3 regions of the Rhodococcus sp. P1Y genome follow, and region 2 is predicted to be linked to each of the others. Evidence: riboswitches for the same ligand, from Rfam matches in the RefSeq annotation. Region 2 holds a riboswitch; each other region holds the start of a gene.

Region 1 (7,161 bases), 1.3 Mb from region 2:
TCCCGCGCCACCGGAGGTGACGGCACAGTTGGTCGCAAGCACCGCCGAATCGTTTGCCCGCACTTGGCGCGGCAGCAGCGAGGACGGCCTCGAAGCCCTGGTCCGCTTCGTCGACCGGGCGATCTTCGGCACGTCAGGCGAGATGACCCCGTAGAGTTGTCGACTCGTATTCACGACGGAAGAGGCCGCGCGACTGCAGGATTGGAATTACCTGATCCACGAAGTCGTCCAAACCCTCGGGATACAGGGGAGGCATGAGGTTGAATCCGTCGGCCGCGCCGCCTGAGATCCATGCCTGGATCTCGTCCGCAATCGACTCGGGTGTGCCGATCATCGTGGCGTGCCCGCCGCCCGCGGCGAGGGTGCCGAGAAGTTCCCGAACGGTCGGTGAGTCCTGTGCGATGATCCTCAGAATTGTCTCGTAGCGACCGTGCGGGCCGGTGAACTCCTCGATCGGCGGCAACGACGGGACCGGCGCATCGAGTTCCCAACCACTGCAATCCTGTTCGACGAACATGCCCAGTTGTCGCAGAGACTGTTCGACGGGGAGCAAAGCATCGAGCTCGGACTTCTTGGCACGAGCTTCCGCCATGGTCGAGCCGACGTACGTCACCAAACCGGGCATGATCCCGACCGACGACGAGTTCCTACCCGCCGCGTCGATTCGAGTCTTCACGTCACGGTAATATGCTGCGCCCGAATCGATGTCGTATGCGACCGCGTAAATGGCTTCGGCGTATCGCGCGGCCAGGTCCCGACCCTGCCCCGATGCGCCTGCTTGGAACAGGACCGGGCGACCCTGCGGGGACCGCGGTACCGTCAGCGGCCCGTCGACCGAGAAGTACTTGCCCACGTGATCGATGGAGCGGACCTTCGCCGGATCGGCGTACCTCCCGTCCCGATCCAGGTCGAGCGCGTCGGCATCCCAACTGTCCCACAGCGACAGTGCAACCTCGACGAACTCCTCGGCGCGGGCGTAACGCTCTGCACGAGGGGGTATTTCACCGTAACCGTGATTGCGGGCTTCGGCGTCGAACATCGAGGTGACGACGTTCCACCCGGCACGGCCGCCGCTGATGTGATCGAGAGAACTGAGCAACCGAGCGGCGTGAAATGGTGTGTAGAACGTCGTCGACACCGTGGTCACGAGTCCGATGTGCGTGGTTGCCCTGGCCATGGCCGTCAGGGCGGTGATGGGTTCGAGGAACCATGTTCCGGCTCCTGCGGGATCACGAACGGAGTGTCCGTCGGCGAAGAACACTGCGTCGAGTTTGCCGCGTTCGGCTGTCCGCGCGAGATCCTCGTAGTACCGAATGTCGCCGAGATCCTCGACCCGGGAGTTCGGATGACGCCACGCCGCGCTGTGGTGGCCGCAGCCGAACAGGAATGCGTTCAAGTGCAGCATATGTCAGTCCTTGACCAAACCGCCGTCGACGACGAGGTTCTGACCGGTCACCGACCTGGACCACGGTGACGCGAAAAACAATGATGCGTCGGCGAATTCCTCCGGTGTCACGACGCGCCCGAGCGGGGTCGATGCCGCGATCAGATCGAACACCTCGTCGGGCGTCGCAGCGCTGGCATCGGTGGTGCGAAGCAGACCTCCGGAGACCATGTTGACGGCGATGCCGTCGGCCCCGAGATCCGCTGCAAGAGTTCGTGTCAGCGACAGGAGTGCAGCTTTGGCCGCGGTGTACTCGTGGTAGGGGACCACCGGGTTCTGGAACAAATTGGTACCCACGTTGACGATTCGACCGAATCCGCCTGCACGCATTCCGGGCAGTGCACGTTGCGTGGTGGTCAGCGCACCGCGGACTGCACCCTGGAACTGTGCGTCGAACTGTTCCCACGAGATGGTGTCGGCTTTGGCGCGTGCATCACCGTTGAACGAGAAGTCGGCAAGAGCATTGTTGACGACGGTCGTGACCGTGGTCCCGAAATGCTGCTCGGCGGCGCCGAACAATGCGTCGATCTGTCCGGCGTCGGTGACGTCGGCCCGCACGGCGAGACCACCGATCTCTGCGGCAAGCGCTTCGGCAGAATCTTGACTACGACGGTAGTTCACGACGACGCGTGCGCCCTGGCCTGCGTATGCGCGGGCGATCGCGGATCCGAGTCCGCGGCCTGCTCCGGTGACCAGGACTGTCTGCTCGTCGAAATTCATGCGCGTACCTCTCGCTCGGTCGGGACGTCCGAGCACGAAGTCGCACAGACATTCCTACGCTGGTGTTGGCCAGATCAGGTTCGACGGGTGTGTTCTCAGCCGCATCGGTGCGGCACCCCGTGTCCACGGAAGACTCTAACCCGTATCGCGCGTTCTATTCGTATCTATCCCTGACGCTAGAGATCGATATAGGCTCCTACGATGCCCGATCGCGTGTACGTCGAATACTGGCTCGACGAAAATGTGGTTCTCGTACTGGACAATCGGGTGGTCGAGATCTTCGACGCCACTCACGCGGTCGTATCGGGGACTCCCCGTTGGCACGTGAACCACATCGGAGTGGAAGCAAAGCCCAGGAAGAACGGTGGCCTGCGCATCACGATCGGCGCACGGTTGCCCGACCAATCCCTGTCGTACATCGGTGCACAGGCGGTGCTCGACGTGCCGGAGGACAAGGTCCCGCACGTGCTGGCGTTCTTCGACCGCGCGAAGGAAGCCCGAGCTAGCCGGTGACCACCCAACCGTGCGCCGGCACCGTCACCCAGCCGGACCGCACGGATGCATGCCCAGCGAGGATGTCCCCGGACATGCGATAGTCGACTGCCTCGTCACCGAGATTGAGTGCGACATGCAGTTCGTGCGAACCGTCGTGCGCGCGGTAGAGCATCGCCGTGTTGGTGAGCTCCGCCGTCTCCGTGCGCGCAGTGTGTAACCACGAGTGCCGCCGCCTCAGGCCGATCAACTCCTGATGCAGGTGGTAGGTAGGCCAACCGCTCGGGTCCAGTTGATCCTTGGTCATCGGAAATTCGGGGCGAACATCATCGTCACCGCCGACACGTTCTTCTTTCACGCCGCGGAAACCCTGTTCGTCTCCGTAGTAGATCATCGGAGTGCCCCCGGTCGTGAACAGCACGACGAGCGCGTGCGCCAGATGCCGAGAGTCCTCGACAGTGCTCGCGATTCGGTTGACGTCGTGGTTTCCGACGAACGTCGCCGGGACGAACGTGTCGAGCCAGTCGTTGTGCCGACCGAGCGCATGCGACAGTTCGAAGAAGTTCAGCTCGGAGATACCGCTCCACGTTGCTTTCCACAGCTCGTACTGGGTCACCGAGTCGAGCGAACTGCGCGACACGATCTGCGCATAGTCACCGTGAATGACCTCGCCCAGGAAGTAGGCGTCGGGATGCTTCTCACGTACCCGAGGTACAACCGTGTTCCAGAACGCCGGCGGCACAGCGTATGCCGCGTCCAGACGCCAGGCGTCGGCTCCTCGGTCGAGCCAGTGGTTCATCACCTGGGCGATGAAGTCCTGCACCTCGGGATTGCCGTGGTTCAGGGTGACGAGCTCGTCGTGGCCTTCGAAATTGCGATGGGACGGCCGGTCTCCCGAACGATCGATGTGGAACCAGGATCCTTCGCCGTCGCGCAACTCCTGCTGAAATCTCGGAAACCGTTGGCCGACATGGTTGAAAACGCCGTCGAGCATGATCTTCAGGCCGCGGCTGTGCGCTGCCTCGACCAGCGTATCGAAATCCTCGTCGGTGCCGAGCCTGGAGTCGATGTGCAAATAGTCGACGGTCTCGTACCCGTGCCCTTCCGAGGCAAAAATCGGCCCGAGCGCAATTCCGGAAGCCCCCAATTCGAGGGCGTAGTCCAGCCATTCGACGATCTTGAGCAGCTTGTGTTCCTCGGCCAGCGAGGTTCCGTCCCAGTCGCGCACCGGTGCTCCCGCAAAGCCCAGCGGGTAGACGTGCCACCAGATTGCATGCTCCACCCACGACGGACTCACGCGGTCACCCCCTGGTCACTCCGCAGGCTACGCTCCCGCACCACATCCTGGTCACTCCGCAGGCTACGCTCCCGCACCACGCTCTCGCGGCCGAGTTCAGCTGCCCCCGCATGCCCGGACAAACTGGTGACCAGATCGAATTCGGCCAGGATGCACCGAAGTACGTGCTCCACACCCGCCTGACCGCCCAACGCCAGGCCGTAGAGGAACGGCCTGCCGAGCAGGATTGCGTCGGCGCCGAGCGCCAAGGCTTTCGCCATGTCGGAGCCGGTTCTGACGCCCGAGTCGAAGAGAACCGTCAACTGCTCACCGACGGCATCGACGATCTCCGGCAACGCATCGAGCGAGGCACGGGCACCGTCGATCTGACGGCCACCGTGATTCGACACGACGATGCCGTCGACACCGTGCTCCTGTGCAAGCCGCGCGTCACCGACGGTGCAGATGCCCTTCAGTACGATGGGTCCGTTCCAGTGCTCGCGCAGGAAGGCGAGCTGCGACCAGTTCAAGCCAGGGTTGGGGAACATCTGCGCCCAATGCATCGCTGCTGCAATCGGATTGGCCTCGACAGGCTGATCGAGGCCCGCCTGGAACGCCGGATCGGTCAGGTAGTTCTCGATACCGAGGTTGGCCAGGAACGGGAGGTAACCGCGGTCGAGGTCGGCCGGGCGCCACCCGAGCAATGTGGTGTCGAGGGTCAGCACGAGCGTCGTGAACCCTGTGGCTGCCGCACGTTCCAGAAAGCTCAGCAACACGGATTCGTCGGTCGGCCAGTACAACTGGTACCAGCGCGGCGCATCGCCACCCGCCTGGGCGACCTGCTCGAACGAGTGCGACGCCTGAGTCGAGTGAATGTACGGGACACCGAGGGCGGCGGCAGCCCTGACCGTCGCAAGTTCGCCGTCGGGATGCGCAAGAGTCTGGATTCCGACGGGTGCGATCAGCAGTGGCGCAGGAAGTTCGGTACCGAGCACGGTGGTCGCGTGATCACGCTGGGCCGAACTCCTGAGCATGCGCGGCGCAATACGCCACGCGTCGAACGCAGCTCGATTGGCACGCGCCGTCGACCCGCTGCCCGCGCTCGCGACGATGTATCCGAGCGCCTCGGGCGTCAACCGCGCGGCGGCCTGCTCTTCGAGCTGCGCAAGGTTGGTGGTGATCTCCGGCTTCTGATCGGTGAACATCCCCTGTGCATAGATGCCGATCTGATGGTCACTGAAGTTGGTCGGCCTCGCCTCGGTCATGTTCCGACCCTACCGGCGAGAAGACTCGGTGACCGGCGATCCACCCGTCGAGCAAGGCTCCGCACCGCGCGCGCAACTCGGCCTCGCCGGAAACCAGGTCCTTGGCGATGGCGTCGACCAGGTCCCGGTCCTGCTCGATACCGTCGCGGGCCCAGGCGTCGGCCCAGGACGCGAAGACATCGACGTCGATCTCGGGGTGGAACTGCAGGCCTAGATGCGGCCCCTGGACGAATGCCTGTTGGCCTGCATCGTTACGCGCAATCACCGTGGCACTGTCCGGCGCGAGGAACGTGTCGTCGTGGTACTCCATCCACGGTCCAGGTCCCACCACATCCGGTCGTGTTGTCTCGATGTCGGTGAGTCCGTGCTCGGGAAACTTCGACCGCGCGACGCTTCCGCCGAGCACCCGTGCGAGCAACTGCCCACCGAAGCAGACACCGAGGATCGGAACGTCGCACTCGATGGCTGCTTCCAGGTACGCGATCTCGGGGCCGATCCACGCGGTCTCGCCGTATGCGGCGTCGGGAGATCCCATGACCACGAGCATCGCGGCGCCGTCGAGTGCGGGAGGGGTATCGGTGAGCCCGTAATCGAAGGAATGCACCTCGAGCTGGTAACCGCGGCTTTCCAATTCGGGCACGAGCGTCCCGATGTTGCGGTAGCCCAACTGCGGATCGCGGTCGTGGACGAGCACGACAGCTCGGTTCTTGCTCACAGCACCCCAGATCTTCTCGAACGTGAAACGTCAGGCTACGACAGGACCGAGCCCGGTGCCGGCCTAGCAGCCGCGCACGTCTGCCCGGTTCTGTCGTCCCCGTGCTCTACGGTGTTTTCGTGCCACCACGTCGACGCAAACCTGCAGCCACCACCGCCCGTACCGTCGGGGCAGGTAAGAGCGCAGCCGCCCGCAAGTTCAAGGCGTCGTCGGGTACTGCGTCGACCGCCACCGCGAAGAAGCGCACGACCACCACCCGCAAGAAGGCCGTCCGTAAGACAGCCTCACCCGACCTGCGGCTGCCCGACCCGGGTGAGCGCGTCTGGGTACTCGATGTCCCGTTCGAGGACAGAGCCCTGGCATCGGCGTCGGGAGCACGGTGGCATCCGGGCCCTCGGGTGTTCGCGTACTACGGAACCGAGCTTCCCGACGGGTTGGCCTCGTTCGAGTCGATGCCCTACAGCTTGCAGCGGTGGGTGGAGGACGACGCCAACGAAGAGTGGAGACCTGAGGTCGTACACGAGCGGTCCCTGACACCGCGGGAGACCCAGCTCGAATCGGTGCGCCGACAACTCGGCGCGATGGCCCAGGGGTTCCCGTACTTCGCGCAGATGGACTCGACGGGCCTCGGCAAGACCCTTGCCGTCTGCGAGGCCGTCCGGCAGATGGACGATGCCCTCTCATCGGGTCACTCCGCAGGCTCCGCTCCAGGAGTAGGGACGGTGCTCGTCGTCGCACCCAAAGGCGCCCTGCCTGGCTGGCGTCGAACCATCGCCGATACCGAGGCCGACCTGGCACCCGAGGATCGCAAACGCTGGCTGCTCGTCACGTATCAGTCGACGAAGAAGCTGCTCACGGTTCCCGAGGACACCGATCTGGGCAAGCGAAAGAAGACTCAGAACAAGCGGACCATCACGCTCGGCGAGCTGCGATTCGACATCGACGTCGTCATCGCCGACGAGTCACACGCCCTGATGAACATCGAGTCCCAGCAGTCCCAGATCCTGTGGCGCTACCAGGAGGCCGCGCGGGCCGTGGTGTGGATGTCCGCGACGCCCGGGTACCAACCGATGCACTTCGCCTACATGGCCAGGGCCATCGAGCACAGCCTCGGCGGTGAGGAGATCATCGGCGACGACGAGGCCCTCGGATATGCGGTGACCACGAAATGGGCTGCTTTCCTCGTCGAACAGGGTTTCGCACTCAAAGAGGGCAAGGCCACCACCGGCTTGAAGACATGGCGCTGGGA
Region 2 (7,161 bases):
CGCCCGGCACGGCGGGCCTGAAACCCCGCCGAGACCGCGTGCCGCATCGCCGACGCCATGAGCGCCGGATCCTTGGCGCGTGTGACTGCCGTAGCGAGCAGGACTGCATCGCAACCCAATTCCATCGCGAGGGCGGCGTCGCTCGCGGTCCCGATACCCGCGTCGAGGATCACGGGCACCCCTGCCGCGTCGACGATCATCTCGATATTGTGCGGATTGGAAATGCCGAGACCGGTTCCGATGGGTGCGCCGAGCGGCATGACGGCGACACATCCGATGTCTTCGAGCCTGCGGGCAAGCACCGGATCGTCGGTGGTGTACGGCAGAACGTTGAAACCGTCGTCGACGAGTTGTTCTGCTGCCTTGACCAATTCGATGGCGTCGGGCAGGAGGGTCCGTTCGTCGGCGATCACTTCGAGCTTGACCCAGTCCGTTTCGAGGGCCTCGCGACCCAGCTGAGCGGTCAGCACTGCTTCGGCTGCGCCGCGACAACCAGCGGTGTTCGGCAGTGGCGCAATGTTCAGCTTTCGCAGCAGCTCGAGCACACCGGTGCCGCCGCCTGCGTCGACGCGTCGCATCGCGACGGTGGTCAACTCGGTCCCCGACGCGACGAGCGCCTCTTCGAGTACAGCCAGGTTGGCCGCTCCCCCGGTGCCCATGATGAGGCGGGAGTCGAAAGTCTTGTCCGCAATTCTCAACACGTCAGCCACCTCAGGAGTGGAGCCTGCGGAACGACCCTCGTCGGTGGGAGTGGAGCCCGCGGAACGACCCCTATCCACCCTGCACCGCCGTGAGAACTTCGATGTTCCAGCCCTTTTCGACGGTGGTCAAGTCCCATCGGCTCTTCGGCAGCACTGTGCCGTCGACGGCGACGGCGATGCCCTTGTCCGGCATGGAGAGCTGGGTCAGCAACTGACGCATCGTCAGCCCCTCGGAGAGGGCGTGGTCTTCGCCGTTGACAGTGATCATTCTTGCCTACCTTTTCTGGGGAACCGGGCTGGATCGGCGGCCTTTGCCTCGGGGAGTGTGTCGCCGGCGAGTAGCGCCGAGACAGCGTCTGCGGTGATGGGCGTCAACAGGATTCCGTTGCGTCCGTGTCCTGATGCGACGATCACGCGGTCGGAGATGCGACCGATGACGGGGAGTCCGTCCGGGCTCATCGGGCGTAGTCCGGCAGCGGCCTCGTACAGTTCGTATTCGCCGATGCTCGGCATCAGTCGTTCGGCGTCGGCGATGAGGTCGCGGACGCCTGCGACGGTCACCTGCGTGTCCTGGCCGGATTCGTATTGCGTTGCTCCGACCACGAGCCCATCGCCGCGGGGAACCAGGTAGATGGGCCGGCCGTGGACGCTGCCGCGGATGGTGCGCGTGGGTGCCTCCCCTGCACTCGGTCGTCGGCGAAGCCTGAGGATCTCGCCCTTCACGGCGCGAACAGGCACGGAAGGGAGCAGTGTCGCAGTCTGTGCGCCCGACGCGACGACAATCTGGTCGGCGTCGAGCGAATCGAGATCGGCGACGGTATCGGCAACGAACTCCACACCGTCGGCAGCCTGAAGCAGGGCAGTGATCAGAGCCCGATTGTCGACGGCGGATTCGGTGGGCGCGAGCAGCCCGAGGCGGATGTTCTGCGCCAACGACGGTTCGAGTTCCCGGATCTGTGCGCGGCCGAGAATCTCGAGCTCGTGACCTTGCTGTCCGACGAATTCTGCGATGGTCCGCAGATCTGCGGCATCGGCCGAATCCAGTGCGACGGTCAACGATCCTGATGCGGAGAAGACGTCGACTCCCAAGCTGCGTGCGAACTCGGGCCACCGTGCGAGGGACTGTGCACCGAGCGCGAGCAGGTCGTGTTCGCCGGGCCACCCTTCCGACAGCGGTGCGAGCATGCCGCCGGCTACCCACGACGCACCCGACCCGACGGACGGGTCGTACAGGGTGACCGTCCACCCGTCACGCACTGCGCGCGCCGCAACGGCAAGACCGATGACGCCGCCACCCACGACGGCAAGCGTTGTCGACATTTCCTGACCCACCTCACTCCCTGCGCCGGCATGATCCGGTTCAGGTATTGACGGTAAGGACGGGCGTGTCCACTCTCAGCCCCGCGTACCCCAGGACTCCCGTGTCGTTACGAACTGATCACAGACTACCGTTTGCATCGTGCATCCCACTCAGAGCTCCCGAAATCAATCGGCACGCGAGCGTTTGGCATCTGCTCGCCTGTATCTGTGCACCGACGCTCGCCGTGAGCACGGTGACCTCGCGCAGTTCGCCGAGGCCGCCCTGTCCGGCGGAGTCGACATCATTCAGCTCCGCGACAAGAACTCCGCCGGTGAGCGTGAACACGGCCCGCTCGAGGCCAAGGACGAGATCGCCGCGCTGGCCATCCTGTCGGCCGCGACCAGGCGCCACGGTGCATTGCTCGCCGTCAACGACAGGGCCGACCTGGCTTTGGCGTCGGGCGCAGATGTCCTGCATCTGGGCCAGGGCGATCTACCCGTTCACTACGCCCGCCAGATCCTCGGGCCCGACGTGGTCATCGGACGGTCGACGCAGAACCGAAGCCAGGCCAGCCTTGCGGCCATCGAGGACGGCGTCGACTATTTCGCGACGGGACCGGTGTGGGCAACTCCCACCAAGCCGAACCGAAAGGCGGCCGGTCTCGACCTTCTACGCAGCACCGCGGAGTCGGCACCTTCGCGGCCCTGGTTCGCGATCGGCGGCATCGATGCAGACAACGTCGACGAGGTTCTCGCCGCGGGCGCCGACCGGATCGTCGTGGTCCGCGCCATCACTGCAGCCCGCGACCCGCAGGCTGCCGCGCAGGAACTCGCCGAGAAGCTCAGACGGAGCTAGTCGAGCCAGGCCAGTACGGTCGATGGTGACAGCACCTGAACGGCTGTCGGCAGTCGTTGGCGCAGCCCACGATCGGCGGTGACGAGCGCGGTCAACGCGTCGCCGTCGTGTGCGCGTCGGGCAAGCTCGTCGTCACCGCTGCCGGCCGCATGAAAGACCGGGATGCGCGTGTCCTCGAACTGCGCGGCTCTGGCGTCACCCTCGAGCACCGCTTCGATCGAGTCGAGCCAGCCGAAACTGCCGTCGGGCAGTTCCACCGTCCTCGGCAACACCTCGGCCAGCGAGGTCAGCAATTCACCGGTCGCTCCGCTTCGGTCCCGCCACCAACCGTTCGGCCGCGATCCGAGGACGTTCGCCGTGTCGAGGAGCACTCGAAGCGGTGTAGCGCGCAGCTCGGGCCAGCTGGCAGCGAACCCCGGGTGCAGAGGCAACAGGTCGACCGAGTCCTCGGGCACCCATCGCAATTCGGTGCTTTCGCCGTTGGGGGTCGTGGCGAGTTGGTGATCGGCGTCGGCGACGACTGTCGTGTACGACCACCCGCTCGCAACTCGGGCGGTGACCTTCTCGCCCCGGACCTGCAACCGCTCCGAACCGATGCCCGCTTCCTCGTCCGCTTCGCGGACAGCCGCGTCGACGCTGCTCTCGTGCGAATCTCGTGCACCACCCGGCAGCGCCCACGTTCCACCCTGATGGCTCCACAGTGCTCGGTGCTGCAGCAGCACCGTCGGCTCACCGCCAGGCGAGGGCGCACGAAGCAATAGACCAGCGGCGCCGTGCTTTCCCCAGTGCCGTGTCCCGTTCTCGCCGATTACCCACCCGTCACCGTCGCCGCGCATACTGCCCTACCTTAGGCGAGAGCTGCCGTCCCGGGGATTGCGCCGCCGGGAAGCGCTCGGGCGATAATTCCGCGCCGAGTGTCGGCGTCGCCGCACGCGCTCCGGTCGCAGAACTTATATGCTCGAACCTGTGAATGTGGTCGGCACTACACCCACTGCTGCCGTACCTCCCACGACAGCAGCTATGGCTTCGGAAAGCGACTCGCGGCGAGAGCTACGACGCCTTGCGCGGTCGACGCCGGTGCGCATGATCACCCTCGGGTTGCTCCTCGTTCTCGTCTCGGTCTCCACCGGTTTCATCACCTCGCAGGCCGTGACCGACCGCGCCTACACTCTCGATTCCCTGCTCGTCCGAACCGAGCCGCTGGCCAACTCGGCGCAGAATCTGTACGGCGCGCTGTCAGTCGCCGATGCGGCAGCCTCGACGGCATTCATCGCGGGCGGTCTGGAGCCGCAGGAGGTCCGCGACCGGTACGCGCAGGCAATCGGAGAAGCCGGCACGGAACTCATTCGCGCATCCAACGGTCTGGGGGAGAACGACGACGAAGCACGTACCGTCCTCACCGAGATCAGCGCAGCTTTCCCGGTCTACACAGGATTGGTCGAGACCGCGAGGTCGAACAATCGAAGCGGTAACCCGGTGGGTTCTTCGTATCTGGGCGAGGCTTCGACGCTGATGCAGACTTCGCTGCTGCCCAGAGCCGAGCGGCTCTACACCGAGCAGGCGTCACGCGTATCCACCGATCAGGAACGGTTCGTCAACCCTCCGGTGTTCGCGATCGCGTTGATCGTGCTGACACTGGCACTGCTGGTTCTGGCTCAGATCTATCTCTCCCGCCGAACGCACCGCACCCTCAATTGGGGATTCCTGACGGCGTCGGCGTTGGTGACGGTGTTGCTCGGCTGGATGCTGGTGGCCGGCCTGATTTCGGCGTCGGCGACCCATCGCGCCCTCGACCGCGGTGTCGCGCCTCTCCAGGAACTGACGACCGGGTTCATCTTCGCGCAGCAAGCTCGCTCCGACGAAACGCTCAATTTGGTTCAGCGCGGCAGCAGACGTGAATACAACGCCGAATTCACCGAGAAGACAAACCAACTCGGAAATCTGTTCGACGATAATGCGGCGATGACCGACTCGCTCTCGAAGTGGCGCATTGCCCACGACCGAATCGACGACGCCTTGACCGTCGGCGATTTCAACACCGCGGTCACCATCGCGACCGGCAGTGGAGTTGCCGATTCCGCCTTTCAGTTCAAGTCTCTCGACGACATGCTCATCGGTGGTATCGAGGACGCTCGTTCCGAACTCCGTGGCAACGTCGAGCGTGCCAAAACCTCGCTCACCGGAGTGTCTTCCGGCGCAATAGTTCTCACCGTCGCCGCGGCAGCGGCGGTCACGGGAGGTCTCATACCGAGGTTGCGTGAATACTTGTGAACAGGCTTCTGTCACTTCTCGCCCTGATCCTCGTCGGGTTACTCGTCACGAGTTGTGTTTCGCCCGAGCCGTTGCCGCCCGAACCGGACGTCAGCTACACCGAACCACCACTCCCCGACGGCGCAGGACCGCCCACCGACGCACCCGACCCAGCCACCCCGGACGCGCAGTGCGCGAGGCCGACCGCCAGTCTCCGTCCCACGCCTGCGGGACTCGCAGCCGAGAACACCCCTCCCACGCCGACGATCGACGCGATCAAGGCTCGCGGGCGCCTCACCGTCGGTCTCGACACGGGCAGCAATCTCTTCAGTTTCCGCGACCCGATGACGGGGAAACTCGTCGGCTTCGACGTGGACATCGCCCGCGAGATCGCCCGGGACCTGCTCGGCGACCCGGAGTTGGTCGACTTCCGCATCCTGACCTCTGCCGAACGCATCGAGGCTCTCCAGAATTCGACGGTAGACGTAGTGGTCAAGACGATGACCATCACCTGCGCCCGCAAGGAGCAGGTCGCGTTCTCCACGGTGTACTTCCAGGCGCAACACCGAGTTCTGGCCGTGCGCGGATCGGGCATCAACGGCGTCGCCGATCTAGCGAACCGGCGCGTGTGCGCCGTCGACGGCACCACGTCGCTACGCAGATTGCAGCGGATCGTCCCGGCCGCCCAGATCATCACGGCCGCAATGTGGTCCGACTGCCTCGTGGTGTTGCAGCAGCGACAGGTCGACGCCATCAGCACCGACGACACCATCCTGGCAGGCCTCGCCGCGCAGGACCCGTACCTCCAGCTGGTCGGCGACAGCCTCAGTCCGGAGCCGTACGGTGTCGGCATCAAGAAGGAGAGTGAGGATTTGGTTCGTTTCGTCAACGGAACTCTCGAACGAATCCGCCGCGACGGTACCTGGAACCGCTTCTACAACCGTTGGCTCACCGTGCTCGGTAGTTCGCCGGGTGCTCCCTTCCCCCAGTACGTGGATTGAGCGAAGACATGAGCACGCGCGATCCCGAAAACCCGACCGGTCCTTCCACCGCTCCTTCCCAGTTCACCGAAGCTTCCGAACGTACCCAAGCCGTCAGTCGCACCGAGGCTGTGGACCGCACCGAGGCTGGGGAACGCACTGAGGCTGTGGAACGTACACAGGCAACTCCGCGTCCGCCGACGTCCGATGCCACCGCGGCCGTGGACAGAACCCCGGCTGCCGACAGAACCCAGGCCGTCGACAGAACCCAAGCCACGGTCTCTCCTGTTCGTTCGTCACGGACCTCGGGACGCACGCGGTCGAGTCGATCGCATCGCACCGACCCCAGACGTCGGCTCGGTGCCGGTTTGGTGGAGATTCCGCGCGTGGACCCTGTCGATCCGGCGACGGCCGTCATGTCGGATCCCACTGTGCCGCAGCGAAAGCGGTTCTGTTGGAAGTGCAATTCCCCGGTGGGCAGAAGCACGGACGACGAGCCGGACAAACCGTCGGGAATCTGCCCTCATTGCGGATCCCGGTACGACTTCACCCCGCTGCTCGAGCCGGGCGATCTGGTGGTCGGGCAGTACGAGGTCCAAGGGTGCATCGCACACGGCGGTCTCGGCTGGATCTACCTTGCGATCGACCGCAACGTCAGCGACCGCTGGGTGGTTCTGAAGGGGCTGTTGCACTTCGGCGACGACGAAGCGCACGCGGTTGCCGTCGCCGAGCGTCAGTTCCTGGCCGAGGTAGCGCATCCGGGCGTCGTGAAGATCTACAACTTCGTCGAGCAGCCGCGCACCGACGGCACCAAGATCGGTTTCATCGTCATGGAGTACGTCGGTGGCCGCTCGCTACGTGACATCCTCTCCGCGCGCCCCGACGGCACCCGCATGCCGGTCGAGCAGGCTATCGCCTACGTCCTCGAAGTGCTGCCCGCGCTGGCGTATCTGCACTCGATCGGACTGGTGTACAACGATCTCAAGCCAGAGAACATCATGGTCACAAACGACCAGATCAAACTGATCGACCTCGGAGCGGTCGCCGGCATCGAGGACTACGGATACCTCTACGG
Region 3 (7,161 bases), 570 kb from region 2:
ACGACGACGATCGTCGCCGACGGAAGCGCCCAGCGGACGGCAGCGCGGAACCGGTTCTCGGTTGAACTGGGCGATGCGGCACCGGCCATTGCGCTACTGCTCACTGCGCTACCGACCGGTGCGCTACTGGTCGGCGAGATACTCATCGGTGAAGTACGTGGACCAATCGGGCTCCGACGCTAGCGCATTCCCGCTTTCGTCCACGAGAACGCCGTTGTCATAGAGGAACTTCGAGTACTCGGTCCAGGTGTCCAGATTCTGTGAGCCGACCTTGCCCGTCTCGTCCAGCATGTATTTCGAGGCAAGCATCTCCTGGCTTTCGAACACCAGTGATTCGTCGGTGAACGCACCCGGATTGGCATCGATGACATCGCGCGCGGCGCGATCGGGGTCGTCGGCGGCGAGTTGGTAGCCGCGCTGTAGAGCCTGGACGAACTTCCGTGCTTCGTCGGGATTGTCCGCGAGCCAGTTCTCGTTACCGCTGATGGTGATCGCGTAGGCGTCGGGGAAGCCGTAGTCGGTGCTCTCGAAGTACTTCATCGGCGTGCCACTGTGCTCGGCTTCGATACCTTCCCAGGCAAGGTAGGACACCGTGAAGTCAGCGGTTCCGGAGTAGACGGCCTCGTACGCGGACGTGCCGAGCACGACGCTCTCGTAGTTGCCGGTACCGCCGTCGTTCTGGATGACCTGTCGAACTCCTGCTTGCTCGCCGGTGTCGCCGAATCCGGCGTACACCTTGCCGTCGAGCGACTTCGGGCTCGTGATGTCGTCGCGATCCGCTCGAACTCCGATCGCCGTTGCCCAGTGCTGCAGCGGCGCGAGAACCGAGACAATCTGTGCGCCGGCCGCTTTCGCGAAGGTGGTCGAGCTCTGCGTGCTGATTCCGAACTCGGCGTTACCGGAGTCGACGAGCGTGTCCGGCGAACTGTTGTTGTAGGGCAACACTTCGACGTCGAGACCCGCGTCGGCGAAATACCCTTCCTGCAGTGCGACGAACAACCCGGTGTGGTTGGTGTTCGGCGTCCAGTCGAGTGCAAACCGGATGGTATCGGAGTCGTTCGTCTGGGCGCACGACGTCAGACCGGCGACCGTGATCGCTGCAACCACCGCAGCCAGTAACCGCTTCACAGTGTCACCGGCCACGGTGTCGGCGTGAGTGCGGTATCCCAGAACATCAATTCGTATCGGGTGGCGACGCGAAACGCCTGCGTCATCGACGCCCGATCGGCGTCGGTGGCTGCAGCTGCCGCCGTGTCGACGAGTGTGCGGGCGCCGTCGACGACGGCGCGAAACTCGTCCGAATCGTACGTCGACACCCACCGTGCATAGGGGTGTTCGGGATCGGCTTGGAGTACCTCGCGAGCAGCTCCTGCGAGTCGCACGGCTACGTCGGCGTAGATCCAGAAGCACGGCAGAATCGCTGCTGCTGCAACCGCATACGGCTCGGTTGCCGCGGACGCGATGAGATACGAGGTGTAGCCCAGACACGCAGGGGAGTGCTCGGCGCTCGAATCCGAGCGGGGAAGAGCGTCACCCGACAGAAGCGATTCGTGCAGCGATGCTTCTTCGACCGCACTCGCGGCCGACGTGGCCCAGAATGCAGCCGTCGCGGCGTCGGGTGCCTTGGACGCCAGGAGAGACAGCGCCTTTGCGTAGCCCTCCAGGTAGAGGTGGTCCTGCTCGATGTACGTGCGGAAAGCGTCGAGCGGCAGCGTGCCGTCTCCGAGCAGACGCAGAAATTTCAGATCGTCGATAGCAGCACGCAGATCCGCGGTCGCGTCCCACAGTCGATCCGTATGGCGAACAGGGTTCACCGAGCTAGAAGGCGCATTCATCGCCTTGACATCCCTTCGTCAGCATTACCTGCATCAGGTTCGACGGGTGTGATCTCAGCATCCGCATGTACGGACGCACCCCGTGTCAGAACATCGCCGACCATACATCATGCGGCTCCGCCGCCCGTGCGCGCGGACATACCGCCGGGTGTCACTACGCACTCACGGGGCGGTCCGAGGGGGTCGTGAGTGCATACGCACCGCCCGGCGGAATTACGCACGCACGGGAGGCGGGGCCGTTACCATGGCTAAATGAATGCAACCCACAAGTGGTCGAAGGTCGTCGCAACGCTCTGTGCCACGGGGGCCGCTCTGGTCATCGGCAGCGGTGTCGCGAATGCAGACGAATGGCCGCCCATCCCGGACTATCCGAGCCCGAGCGTTCCGTTCGAGGCGTCGGGCTTCCTGACGCCGACCGACCCGGCCTACTGGAACCCGCTGGTCGCCGAGAACAGGCTGACGTCACCGTACGGAACCAGCACCAGAATCGTCTGTACGTCGTTTCACGGCGTGCTGACCGGATGCTGGCAGGCCGACGCCCAGGGCAACCCCCACAAGCTGGTCGCGTTGCCATTCGACTTCCCGAACGTGTCCGGATCGTCGATGCCGGGCGGGGGACCTCAGCACTTCGTGTATCCGGGGTTCATCCCGGGAATCGGATAAGCCCCGGCAATCGCATCAGTTCTTCATGTCCTCGAGTTCCATTCCCTTGGTCTCGGGGATGTTGGAGCGGACGAAGAAGAAGGACACAGCGGCCATGAGGGCGAAGAAGCCGTAGATGACCCAGAGCCCGACAGTCTGGGTGAGCGGTGGGAATGCCAGCGTCACTGCGAAATTGGCAATCCAGTTCGCGGCTGTGCCGATTCCTAGGGCTACGGCGCGCATGCGGTTGGGGAACATCTCGCCGAGCAGAACCCACATGATCGGGCCCCACGTTGCGGCGAAGAAGATCACGAACAGGTTTGCTCCGATCAGTGCGACGGCACCCCAGGGGCTCGGCAGGGTGACGTCGTCGCCGCTTCCGATCTGCTGGGAGAACGAGACCGCAGCCATGGCCAAGCCGACGAACATTCCGATCGAGCCGCCGAGTAGTAGCTTTCGTCGTCCGATTCGGTCCACGAACAGGATGGCGACGAACGTCATCGTCACGTTGATGATCGAGGTGATGACCGACGTCGCGAACGACTGGTCCTCGGTGAACCCAACGGACTTCCAGAGCGTCGTCGAGTAGTAGAAGATCGCGTTGATGCCGACGAGCTGCTGCAATACGGCCATGATGATGCCGACCCACACGATGGGTTGCAGGCCGAATTTCGATCCACGGATGTCGTTGAACGAGGACTTCTCTTCTTTGCGCAGCGTCAAACGAATTTCGTGGACGCGCTCGTCCGGGTGAAGCTCGCCGGTGATGTTGGCGAGAATTTCGGCGGCCTCGTCGTCGAGGTGCTTGCCGACGAGGTAGCGCGGCGATTCGGGGATGGTCACGGCGAGCAGCCCGTAGATGAGGGCGGGTACGACGCCGACCAGGAACATCCAGCGCCAGGCTTCGAGTCCGAGCCAGAGGTCGTTGGATGCACCGTCGGCGGCGCCCTGCAGAAGAGCGTCGGACAGCAGGGCGGCAAAGATTCCGAGCGTGATCGCGAGTTGTTGGAGCGACGCGAGGCTGCCACGCCACTTTGCCGGTGCGATTTCGGCGATGTAGGCAGGAGCGATAACCGACGCGATTCCGATTCCGAGACCACCGAGGATTCGCCACAGAATGAGATCCGGAACGCTGAAAGCCAGGCCGGATCCGACCGAGGAAATGGTGAACAAGGCCGATCCGAGGACCATGACCTTCTTGCGGCCCCAGCGGTCGGCGAGCGAACCGGCGAACCAGGCGCCGACGGCGCAGCCGATCAACGCGATCGCGACGACGAAACCGGTGGTGAAAGAGCCGAGAGAGAATCTTCCTTCGATCGCGTCGACGGCGCCGTTGATGACCGAACTGTCGAACCCGAACAAGAATCCGCCCACCGCGGCGGCGACGGAAACCCCGATTACTTTTGCGCTGCCTCTTGTCGGCGTCTGGGACATCAGAAAGCACTCCTTCCGGTCTTCGAAGCTCAGCGCTCTCGGCCTTCGATGGCGATCGCGCGGCCGATTTGCCGCACCCGGGTCACTCTATGCCCGGTCGTTCGCAGTGCGAAACACCGTCCGTCATTTGAGCTCGAACGCTGAATCGGAGACGGTGAAACCGTGACCGACCTGGTCGGTGCACGTGACGCCTGTCTTCTCCTGGACAGTGCACTTAAGTCCGTTGGAGCTTCCCGATCCTGGTATCGACAGGACCTCGTCGTACGGCAGCGCACGTGCTGTGCCGTCGAATCGATGGAAGCGAGGATCGCCGGAACTCGAGAACTTTGCGGGTGATCCTGCCGTCAGTTCGATGGTGTTGGGCGGCACCGCCGAACCTTGGGCGCCGCTGCCTTCGACCCGCGGGGCCGTGGAGGGAAACTCTCCGTGGCAGCCGGCTACCGAACTGTCGGTGATCAATACGGCGCACTCGAACTTGCCACTCGGAGAAGTGAAATAGAAGGATCCTGGGTCGCCCTCGAAGCGGGAGGCGTCGGCCACGGGCGGTGCCGACGCGGTCGTCGTCGTGACCGGGGGCATCGACGTCGACGTCGGCGGGGAGGTGGTGGTGATCGCGGGCGTCGTCGTTCGGACGACCGACGGCGGGTCGGTGTCGACTGTCGCGAGCGGGGCTGTCGCAGCGCCGTCGACATTGGAGCTGCAGCCCACGAGGAGAGCGAACAATGCCCCGCCCGCTGCAGTGCCCCACACCCCGCGACGGTTCATTCCGCCAGCATAAACTGGCGAAGCTCGATCGGAGGGTTGGTACGTTGGCGGGCGTCGGAACAACTTTTCGGGGAGGTGCCATGACCGAAGCGACATGCCACGTACATACGCCGTATGGAGACGTGATCGGCCACCGAGACGGCACTGTTGTCGCATGGAAAGGGATTCCGTACGCGGCATCGACCGGAGGAGAACATCGATTCAAGGCTCCGCGCCCGGTGGAGCCGTGGTCGGAACCGAAGGACTGCGTCAAGTTCGGTCCGGTCGCGCCGCAGGGGCTCGACAATCCCGTGCCCATGGATCCCGACACCCCCATGTCCGAGGATTGCCTGTCGGTGAACGTGTGGGCACCCGAACCCGACGGAACTCCGCGGCCGGTCATGGTGTGGATTCACGGGGGTGCGTACTCGCTCGGGTCGTCTGCTCAGACGGTGTACGACGGGCGCCACCTCGCCGAACTGGGCGACCTGGTGATCGTGACCGTCAACTACCGCATCGGGGCCTTCGGATTTCTCGACCTGTCGTCGTTCTCCACCGAACAGACGGAGTTCGACGCAAATGTCGGTCTCCGAGACATGATCGCGGCTCTCCGATGGGTGCAGGAGTCGATCGGTGCATTCGGCGGTGACGCCTCGAATGTAACCCTGTTCGGTGAGTCGTCCGGAGGGGCGTCGGTCACCACTCTCATGACATCGCCTGCAACCGAAGGGCTTTTCCATCGCGCGATCGTGCAGAGCGCGCCCGCGACGTCGGTGTACGGCCAGGACCGTGCGGCTCAGGTCGCAGCCCGATTCCTCGAGATCGTCGACGTGACACCGGATCGCATCGACGAACTGAAGACGATCGACATGCACAGGCTCGTTGCAGCGAGTGACACGTTGTGTTACGACGTCCCCGCCAGGGTGCCGGGCACTCTGGGTCTCGCCCCGGTCGTCGACGGTGAGATCGTTCCTCGGTACCCCGTCGCGGCATTCCAGAAAGGTTTCGCGCACCGAATTCCACTGATCATCGGAACCAATCACGACGAGGCGTCGATATTCAGGCTGATGAAATCACCGCTGATGCCCGTCACTTCCGACACCGTGTCCGAAATGTTCCGCGCGATAGCCAACGATCATTCCGATCTGCCGGCGTTTCGCGTGGCAGAGATCATGTCTGCCTATCCGGATCGGTCCAAAACTGCCGGTGCACTTGCCATGTCGCGGGATGCTGGGTTCAAGATGCCGAGCCTGTGGATCGCCGACGCGCACAGCAGGCATTCGCCGGTGTGGATGTATCGGTTCGACCATGCGACGCCGATGCTGCGCGCAGCCCGTATCGGCGCGGGCCACGCAACCGAAATTCCGTACGTTTTCGGAAACTTCGGCACTCTCAACCGCGATCCGACCTTTTGGCTCGGCGGGCGAAAGGCAGCGATGGCGGTGTCGGCGCGCGTGATGAAGCGGTGGGTCGCCTTTGCGCGACATGGTGTTCCGGCCACGTTGGACGGCGCTAAACATTGGCCGAAGTATGCCGAACCTACGCGCGCGACCCTGGTGATCGACGGCCAGGACACCGTCGTCGACGATCCCGACGGCGACCTGCGTGTCGCGTGGGGCGATCGGGTGCTCGGTTTCAGCTAGGCACGGTTGAACGTCGGTGCTTCCGGATACCTTCACCCTGTGCTGTTCACACAGATCATCGACACCTCCGAGGCCGTCGGCGCGACCCGGTCACGCAAGGCCAAGATAGACGCGCTGCGGATCTTGCTGGCGGAGGTGGATCCCGCGGAGATCGACGCTGTCGTCTCCTGGTTGTCGGGTGAGTTACCCCAGGGCCGCATCGGTATCGGGTGGCGAACACTCGCCGACATCGACGTCGAACCCGTTTCGGACGGTTCGCTGACGGTCACAGCCGTCGACGACGCGATCTCCGCCATCGCGTCTACAGCAGGATCGGGGTCCACTGCTCGGCGGCGGGAGCTGTTGACCGGCTTGTTCGCGTCGGCGACCAAAAGAGAACGTGGGTTCTTGGTTCGACTGATGACGGGTGAGCTTCGCCAAGGTGCGCTCGAAGGAATCATGACCGACGCCATCGCGAAGGCCGCGGGGCTGAAGCTCGAACCGGTTCGGCGGGCATTCATGTTCTCCGGGAAATTGACGTCGACGGCGAAGGCAGCTCTCACCGGGGGCGAGGATGCGCTCGCACAGTTCGGGCTCGAGATCGGACGACCGATCCGGCCGATGCTTGCCTCGCCGGCGGAAACATTGGAATCGGCGTGGACCGAGCTGGCAGGTGACGTCAGCGTCGAATACAAGCTCGACGGCGCTCGAATTCAGGTGCATCGACTTCACGACGAGGTGCACATCTACACCCGGACTCTGCGAGAGATCACCGACGGTGTTCCTGAGCTCGTGAAGTTGATTCGTGGACTCCCGTGCATGTCGGTCGTCCTCGACGGGGAGACCCTTGCCCTTGCCGACAGCGGTCGGCCGCGCCCGTTTCA

What was found. Region 2 has a riboswitch for thiamine pyrophosphate ahead of thiO (glycine oxidase ThiO). Riboswitches for the same ligand answer to the same signal wherever they lie in the genome.
Region 1: it holds a riboswitch for thiamine pyrophosphate, as region 2 does, so the genes downstream of both, D8W71_RS04780 (3-oxoacyl-ACP reductase) here and thiO (glycine oxidase ThiO) in region 2, are expected to answer to the same signal.
Region 3: it holds a riboswitch for thiamine pyrophosphate, as region 2 does, so the genes downstream of both, D8W71_RS23295 (TenA family protein) here and thiO (glycine oxidase ThiO) in region 2, are expected to answer to the same signal.

Annotation. Positions count from the first base shown of each region.
Region 1 is NZ_CP032762.1:1,006,616-1,013,776, reverse strand. Features, by position in the region: gene D8W71_RS04790 (TetR/AcrR family transcriptional regulator) at 1-154, shown strand, start outside; gene D8W71_RS04785 (LLM class flavin-dependent oxidoreductase) at 134-1,405, opposite strand; gene D8W71_RS04780 (3-oxoacyl-ACP reductase) at 1,409-2,164, opposite strand; TPP riboswitch at 2,199-2,294, opposite strand; gene D8W71_RS04775 (hypothetical protein) at 2,366-2,677, shown strand; gene D8W71_RS04770 (alpha-amylase family glycosyl hydrolase) at 2,667-3,953, opposite strand; gene D8W71_RS04765 (alpha-hydroxy-acid oxidizing protein) at 3,950-5,197, opposite strand; gene D8W71_RS04760 (type 1 glutamine amidotransferase) at 5,166-5,912, opposite strand; gene D8W71_RS04755 (helicase-related protein) at 6,032-7,161, shown strand, end outside.
Region 2 is NZ_CP032762.1:5,620,623-5,627,783, forward strand. Features, by position in the region: gene D8W71_RS26040 (thiazole synthase) at 1-710, opposite strand, end outside; gene thiS (sulfur carrier protein ThiS) at 772-969, opposite strand; gene thiO (glycine oxidase ThiO) at 966-2,021, opposite strand; TPP riboswitch at 2,022-2,134, opposite strand; gene thiE (thiamine phosphate synthase) at 2,161-2,856, shown strand; gene D8W71_RS26060 (NUDIX hydrolase) at 2,853-3,692, opposite strand; gene D8W71_RS26065 (hypothetical protein) at 3,877-5,127, shown strand; gene D8W71_RS26070 (transporter substrate-binding domain-containing protein) at 5,124-6,107, shown strand; gene D8W71_RS26075 (tetratricopeptide repeat protein) at 6,104-7,161, shown strand, end outside.
Region 3 is NZ_CP032762.1:5,051,177-5,058,337, reverse strand. Features, by position in the region: gene D8W71_RS23305 (ABC transporter permease) at 1-89, opposite strand, end outside; gene D8W71_RS23300 (ABC transporter substrate-binding protein) at 124-1,143, opposite strand; gene D8W71_RS23295 (TenA family protein) at 1,125-1,835, opposite strand; TPP riboswitch at 1,829-1,928, opposite strand; gene D8W71_RS23290 (hypothetical protein) at 2,088-2,498, shown strand; gene D8W71_RS23285 (sugar porter family MFS transporter) at 2,514-3,944, opposite strand; gene D8W71_RS23280 (hypothetical protein) at 4,035-4,676, opposite strand; gene D8W71_RS23275 (carboxylesterase/lipase family protein) at 4,757-6,298, shown strand; gene D8W71_RS23270 (ATP-dependent DNA ligase) at 6,338-7,161, shown strand, end outside.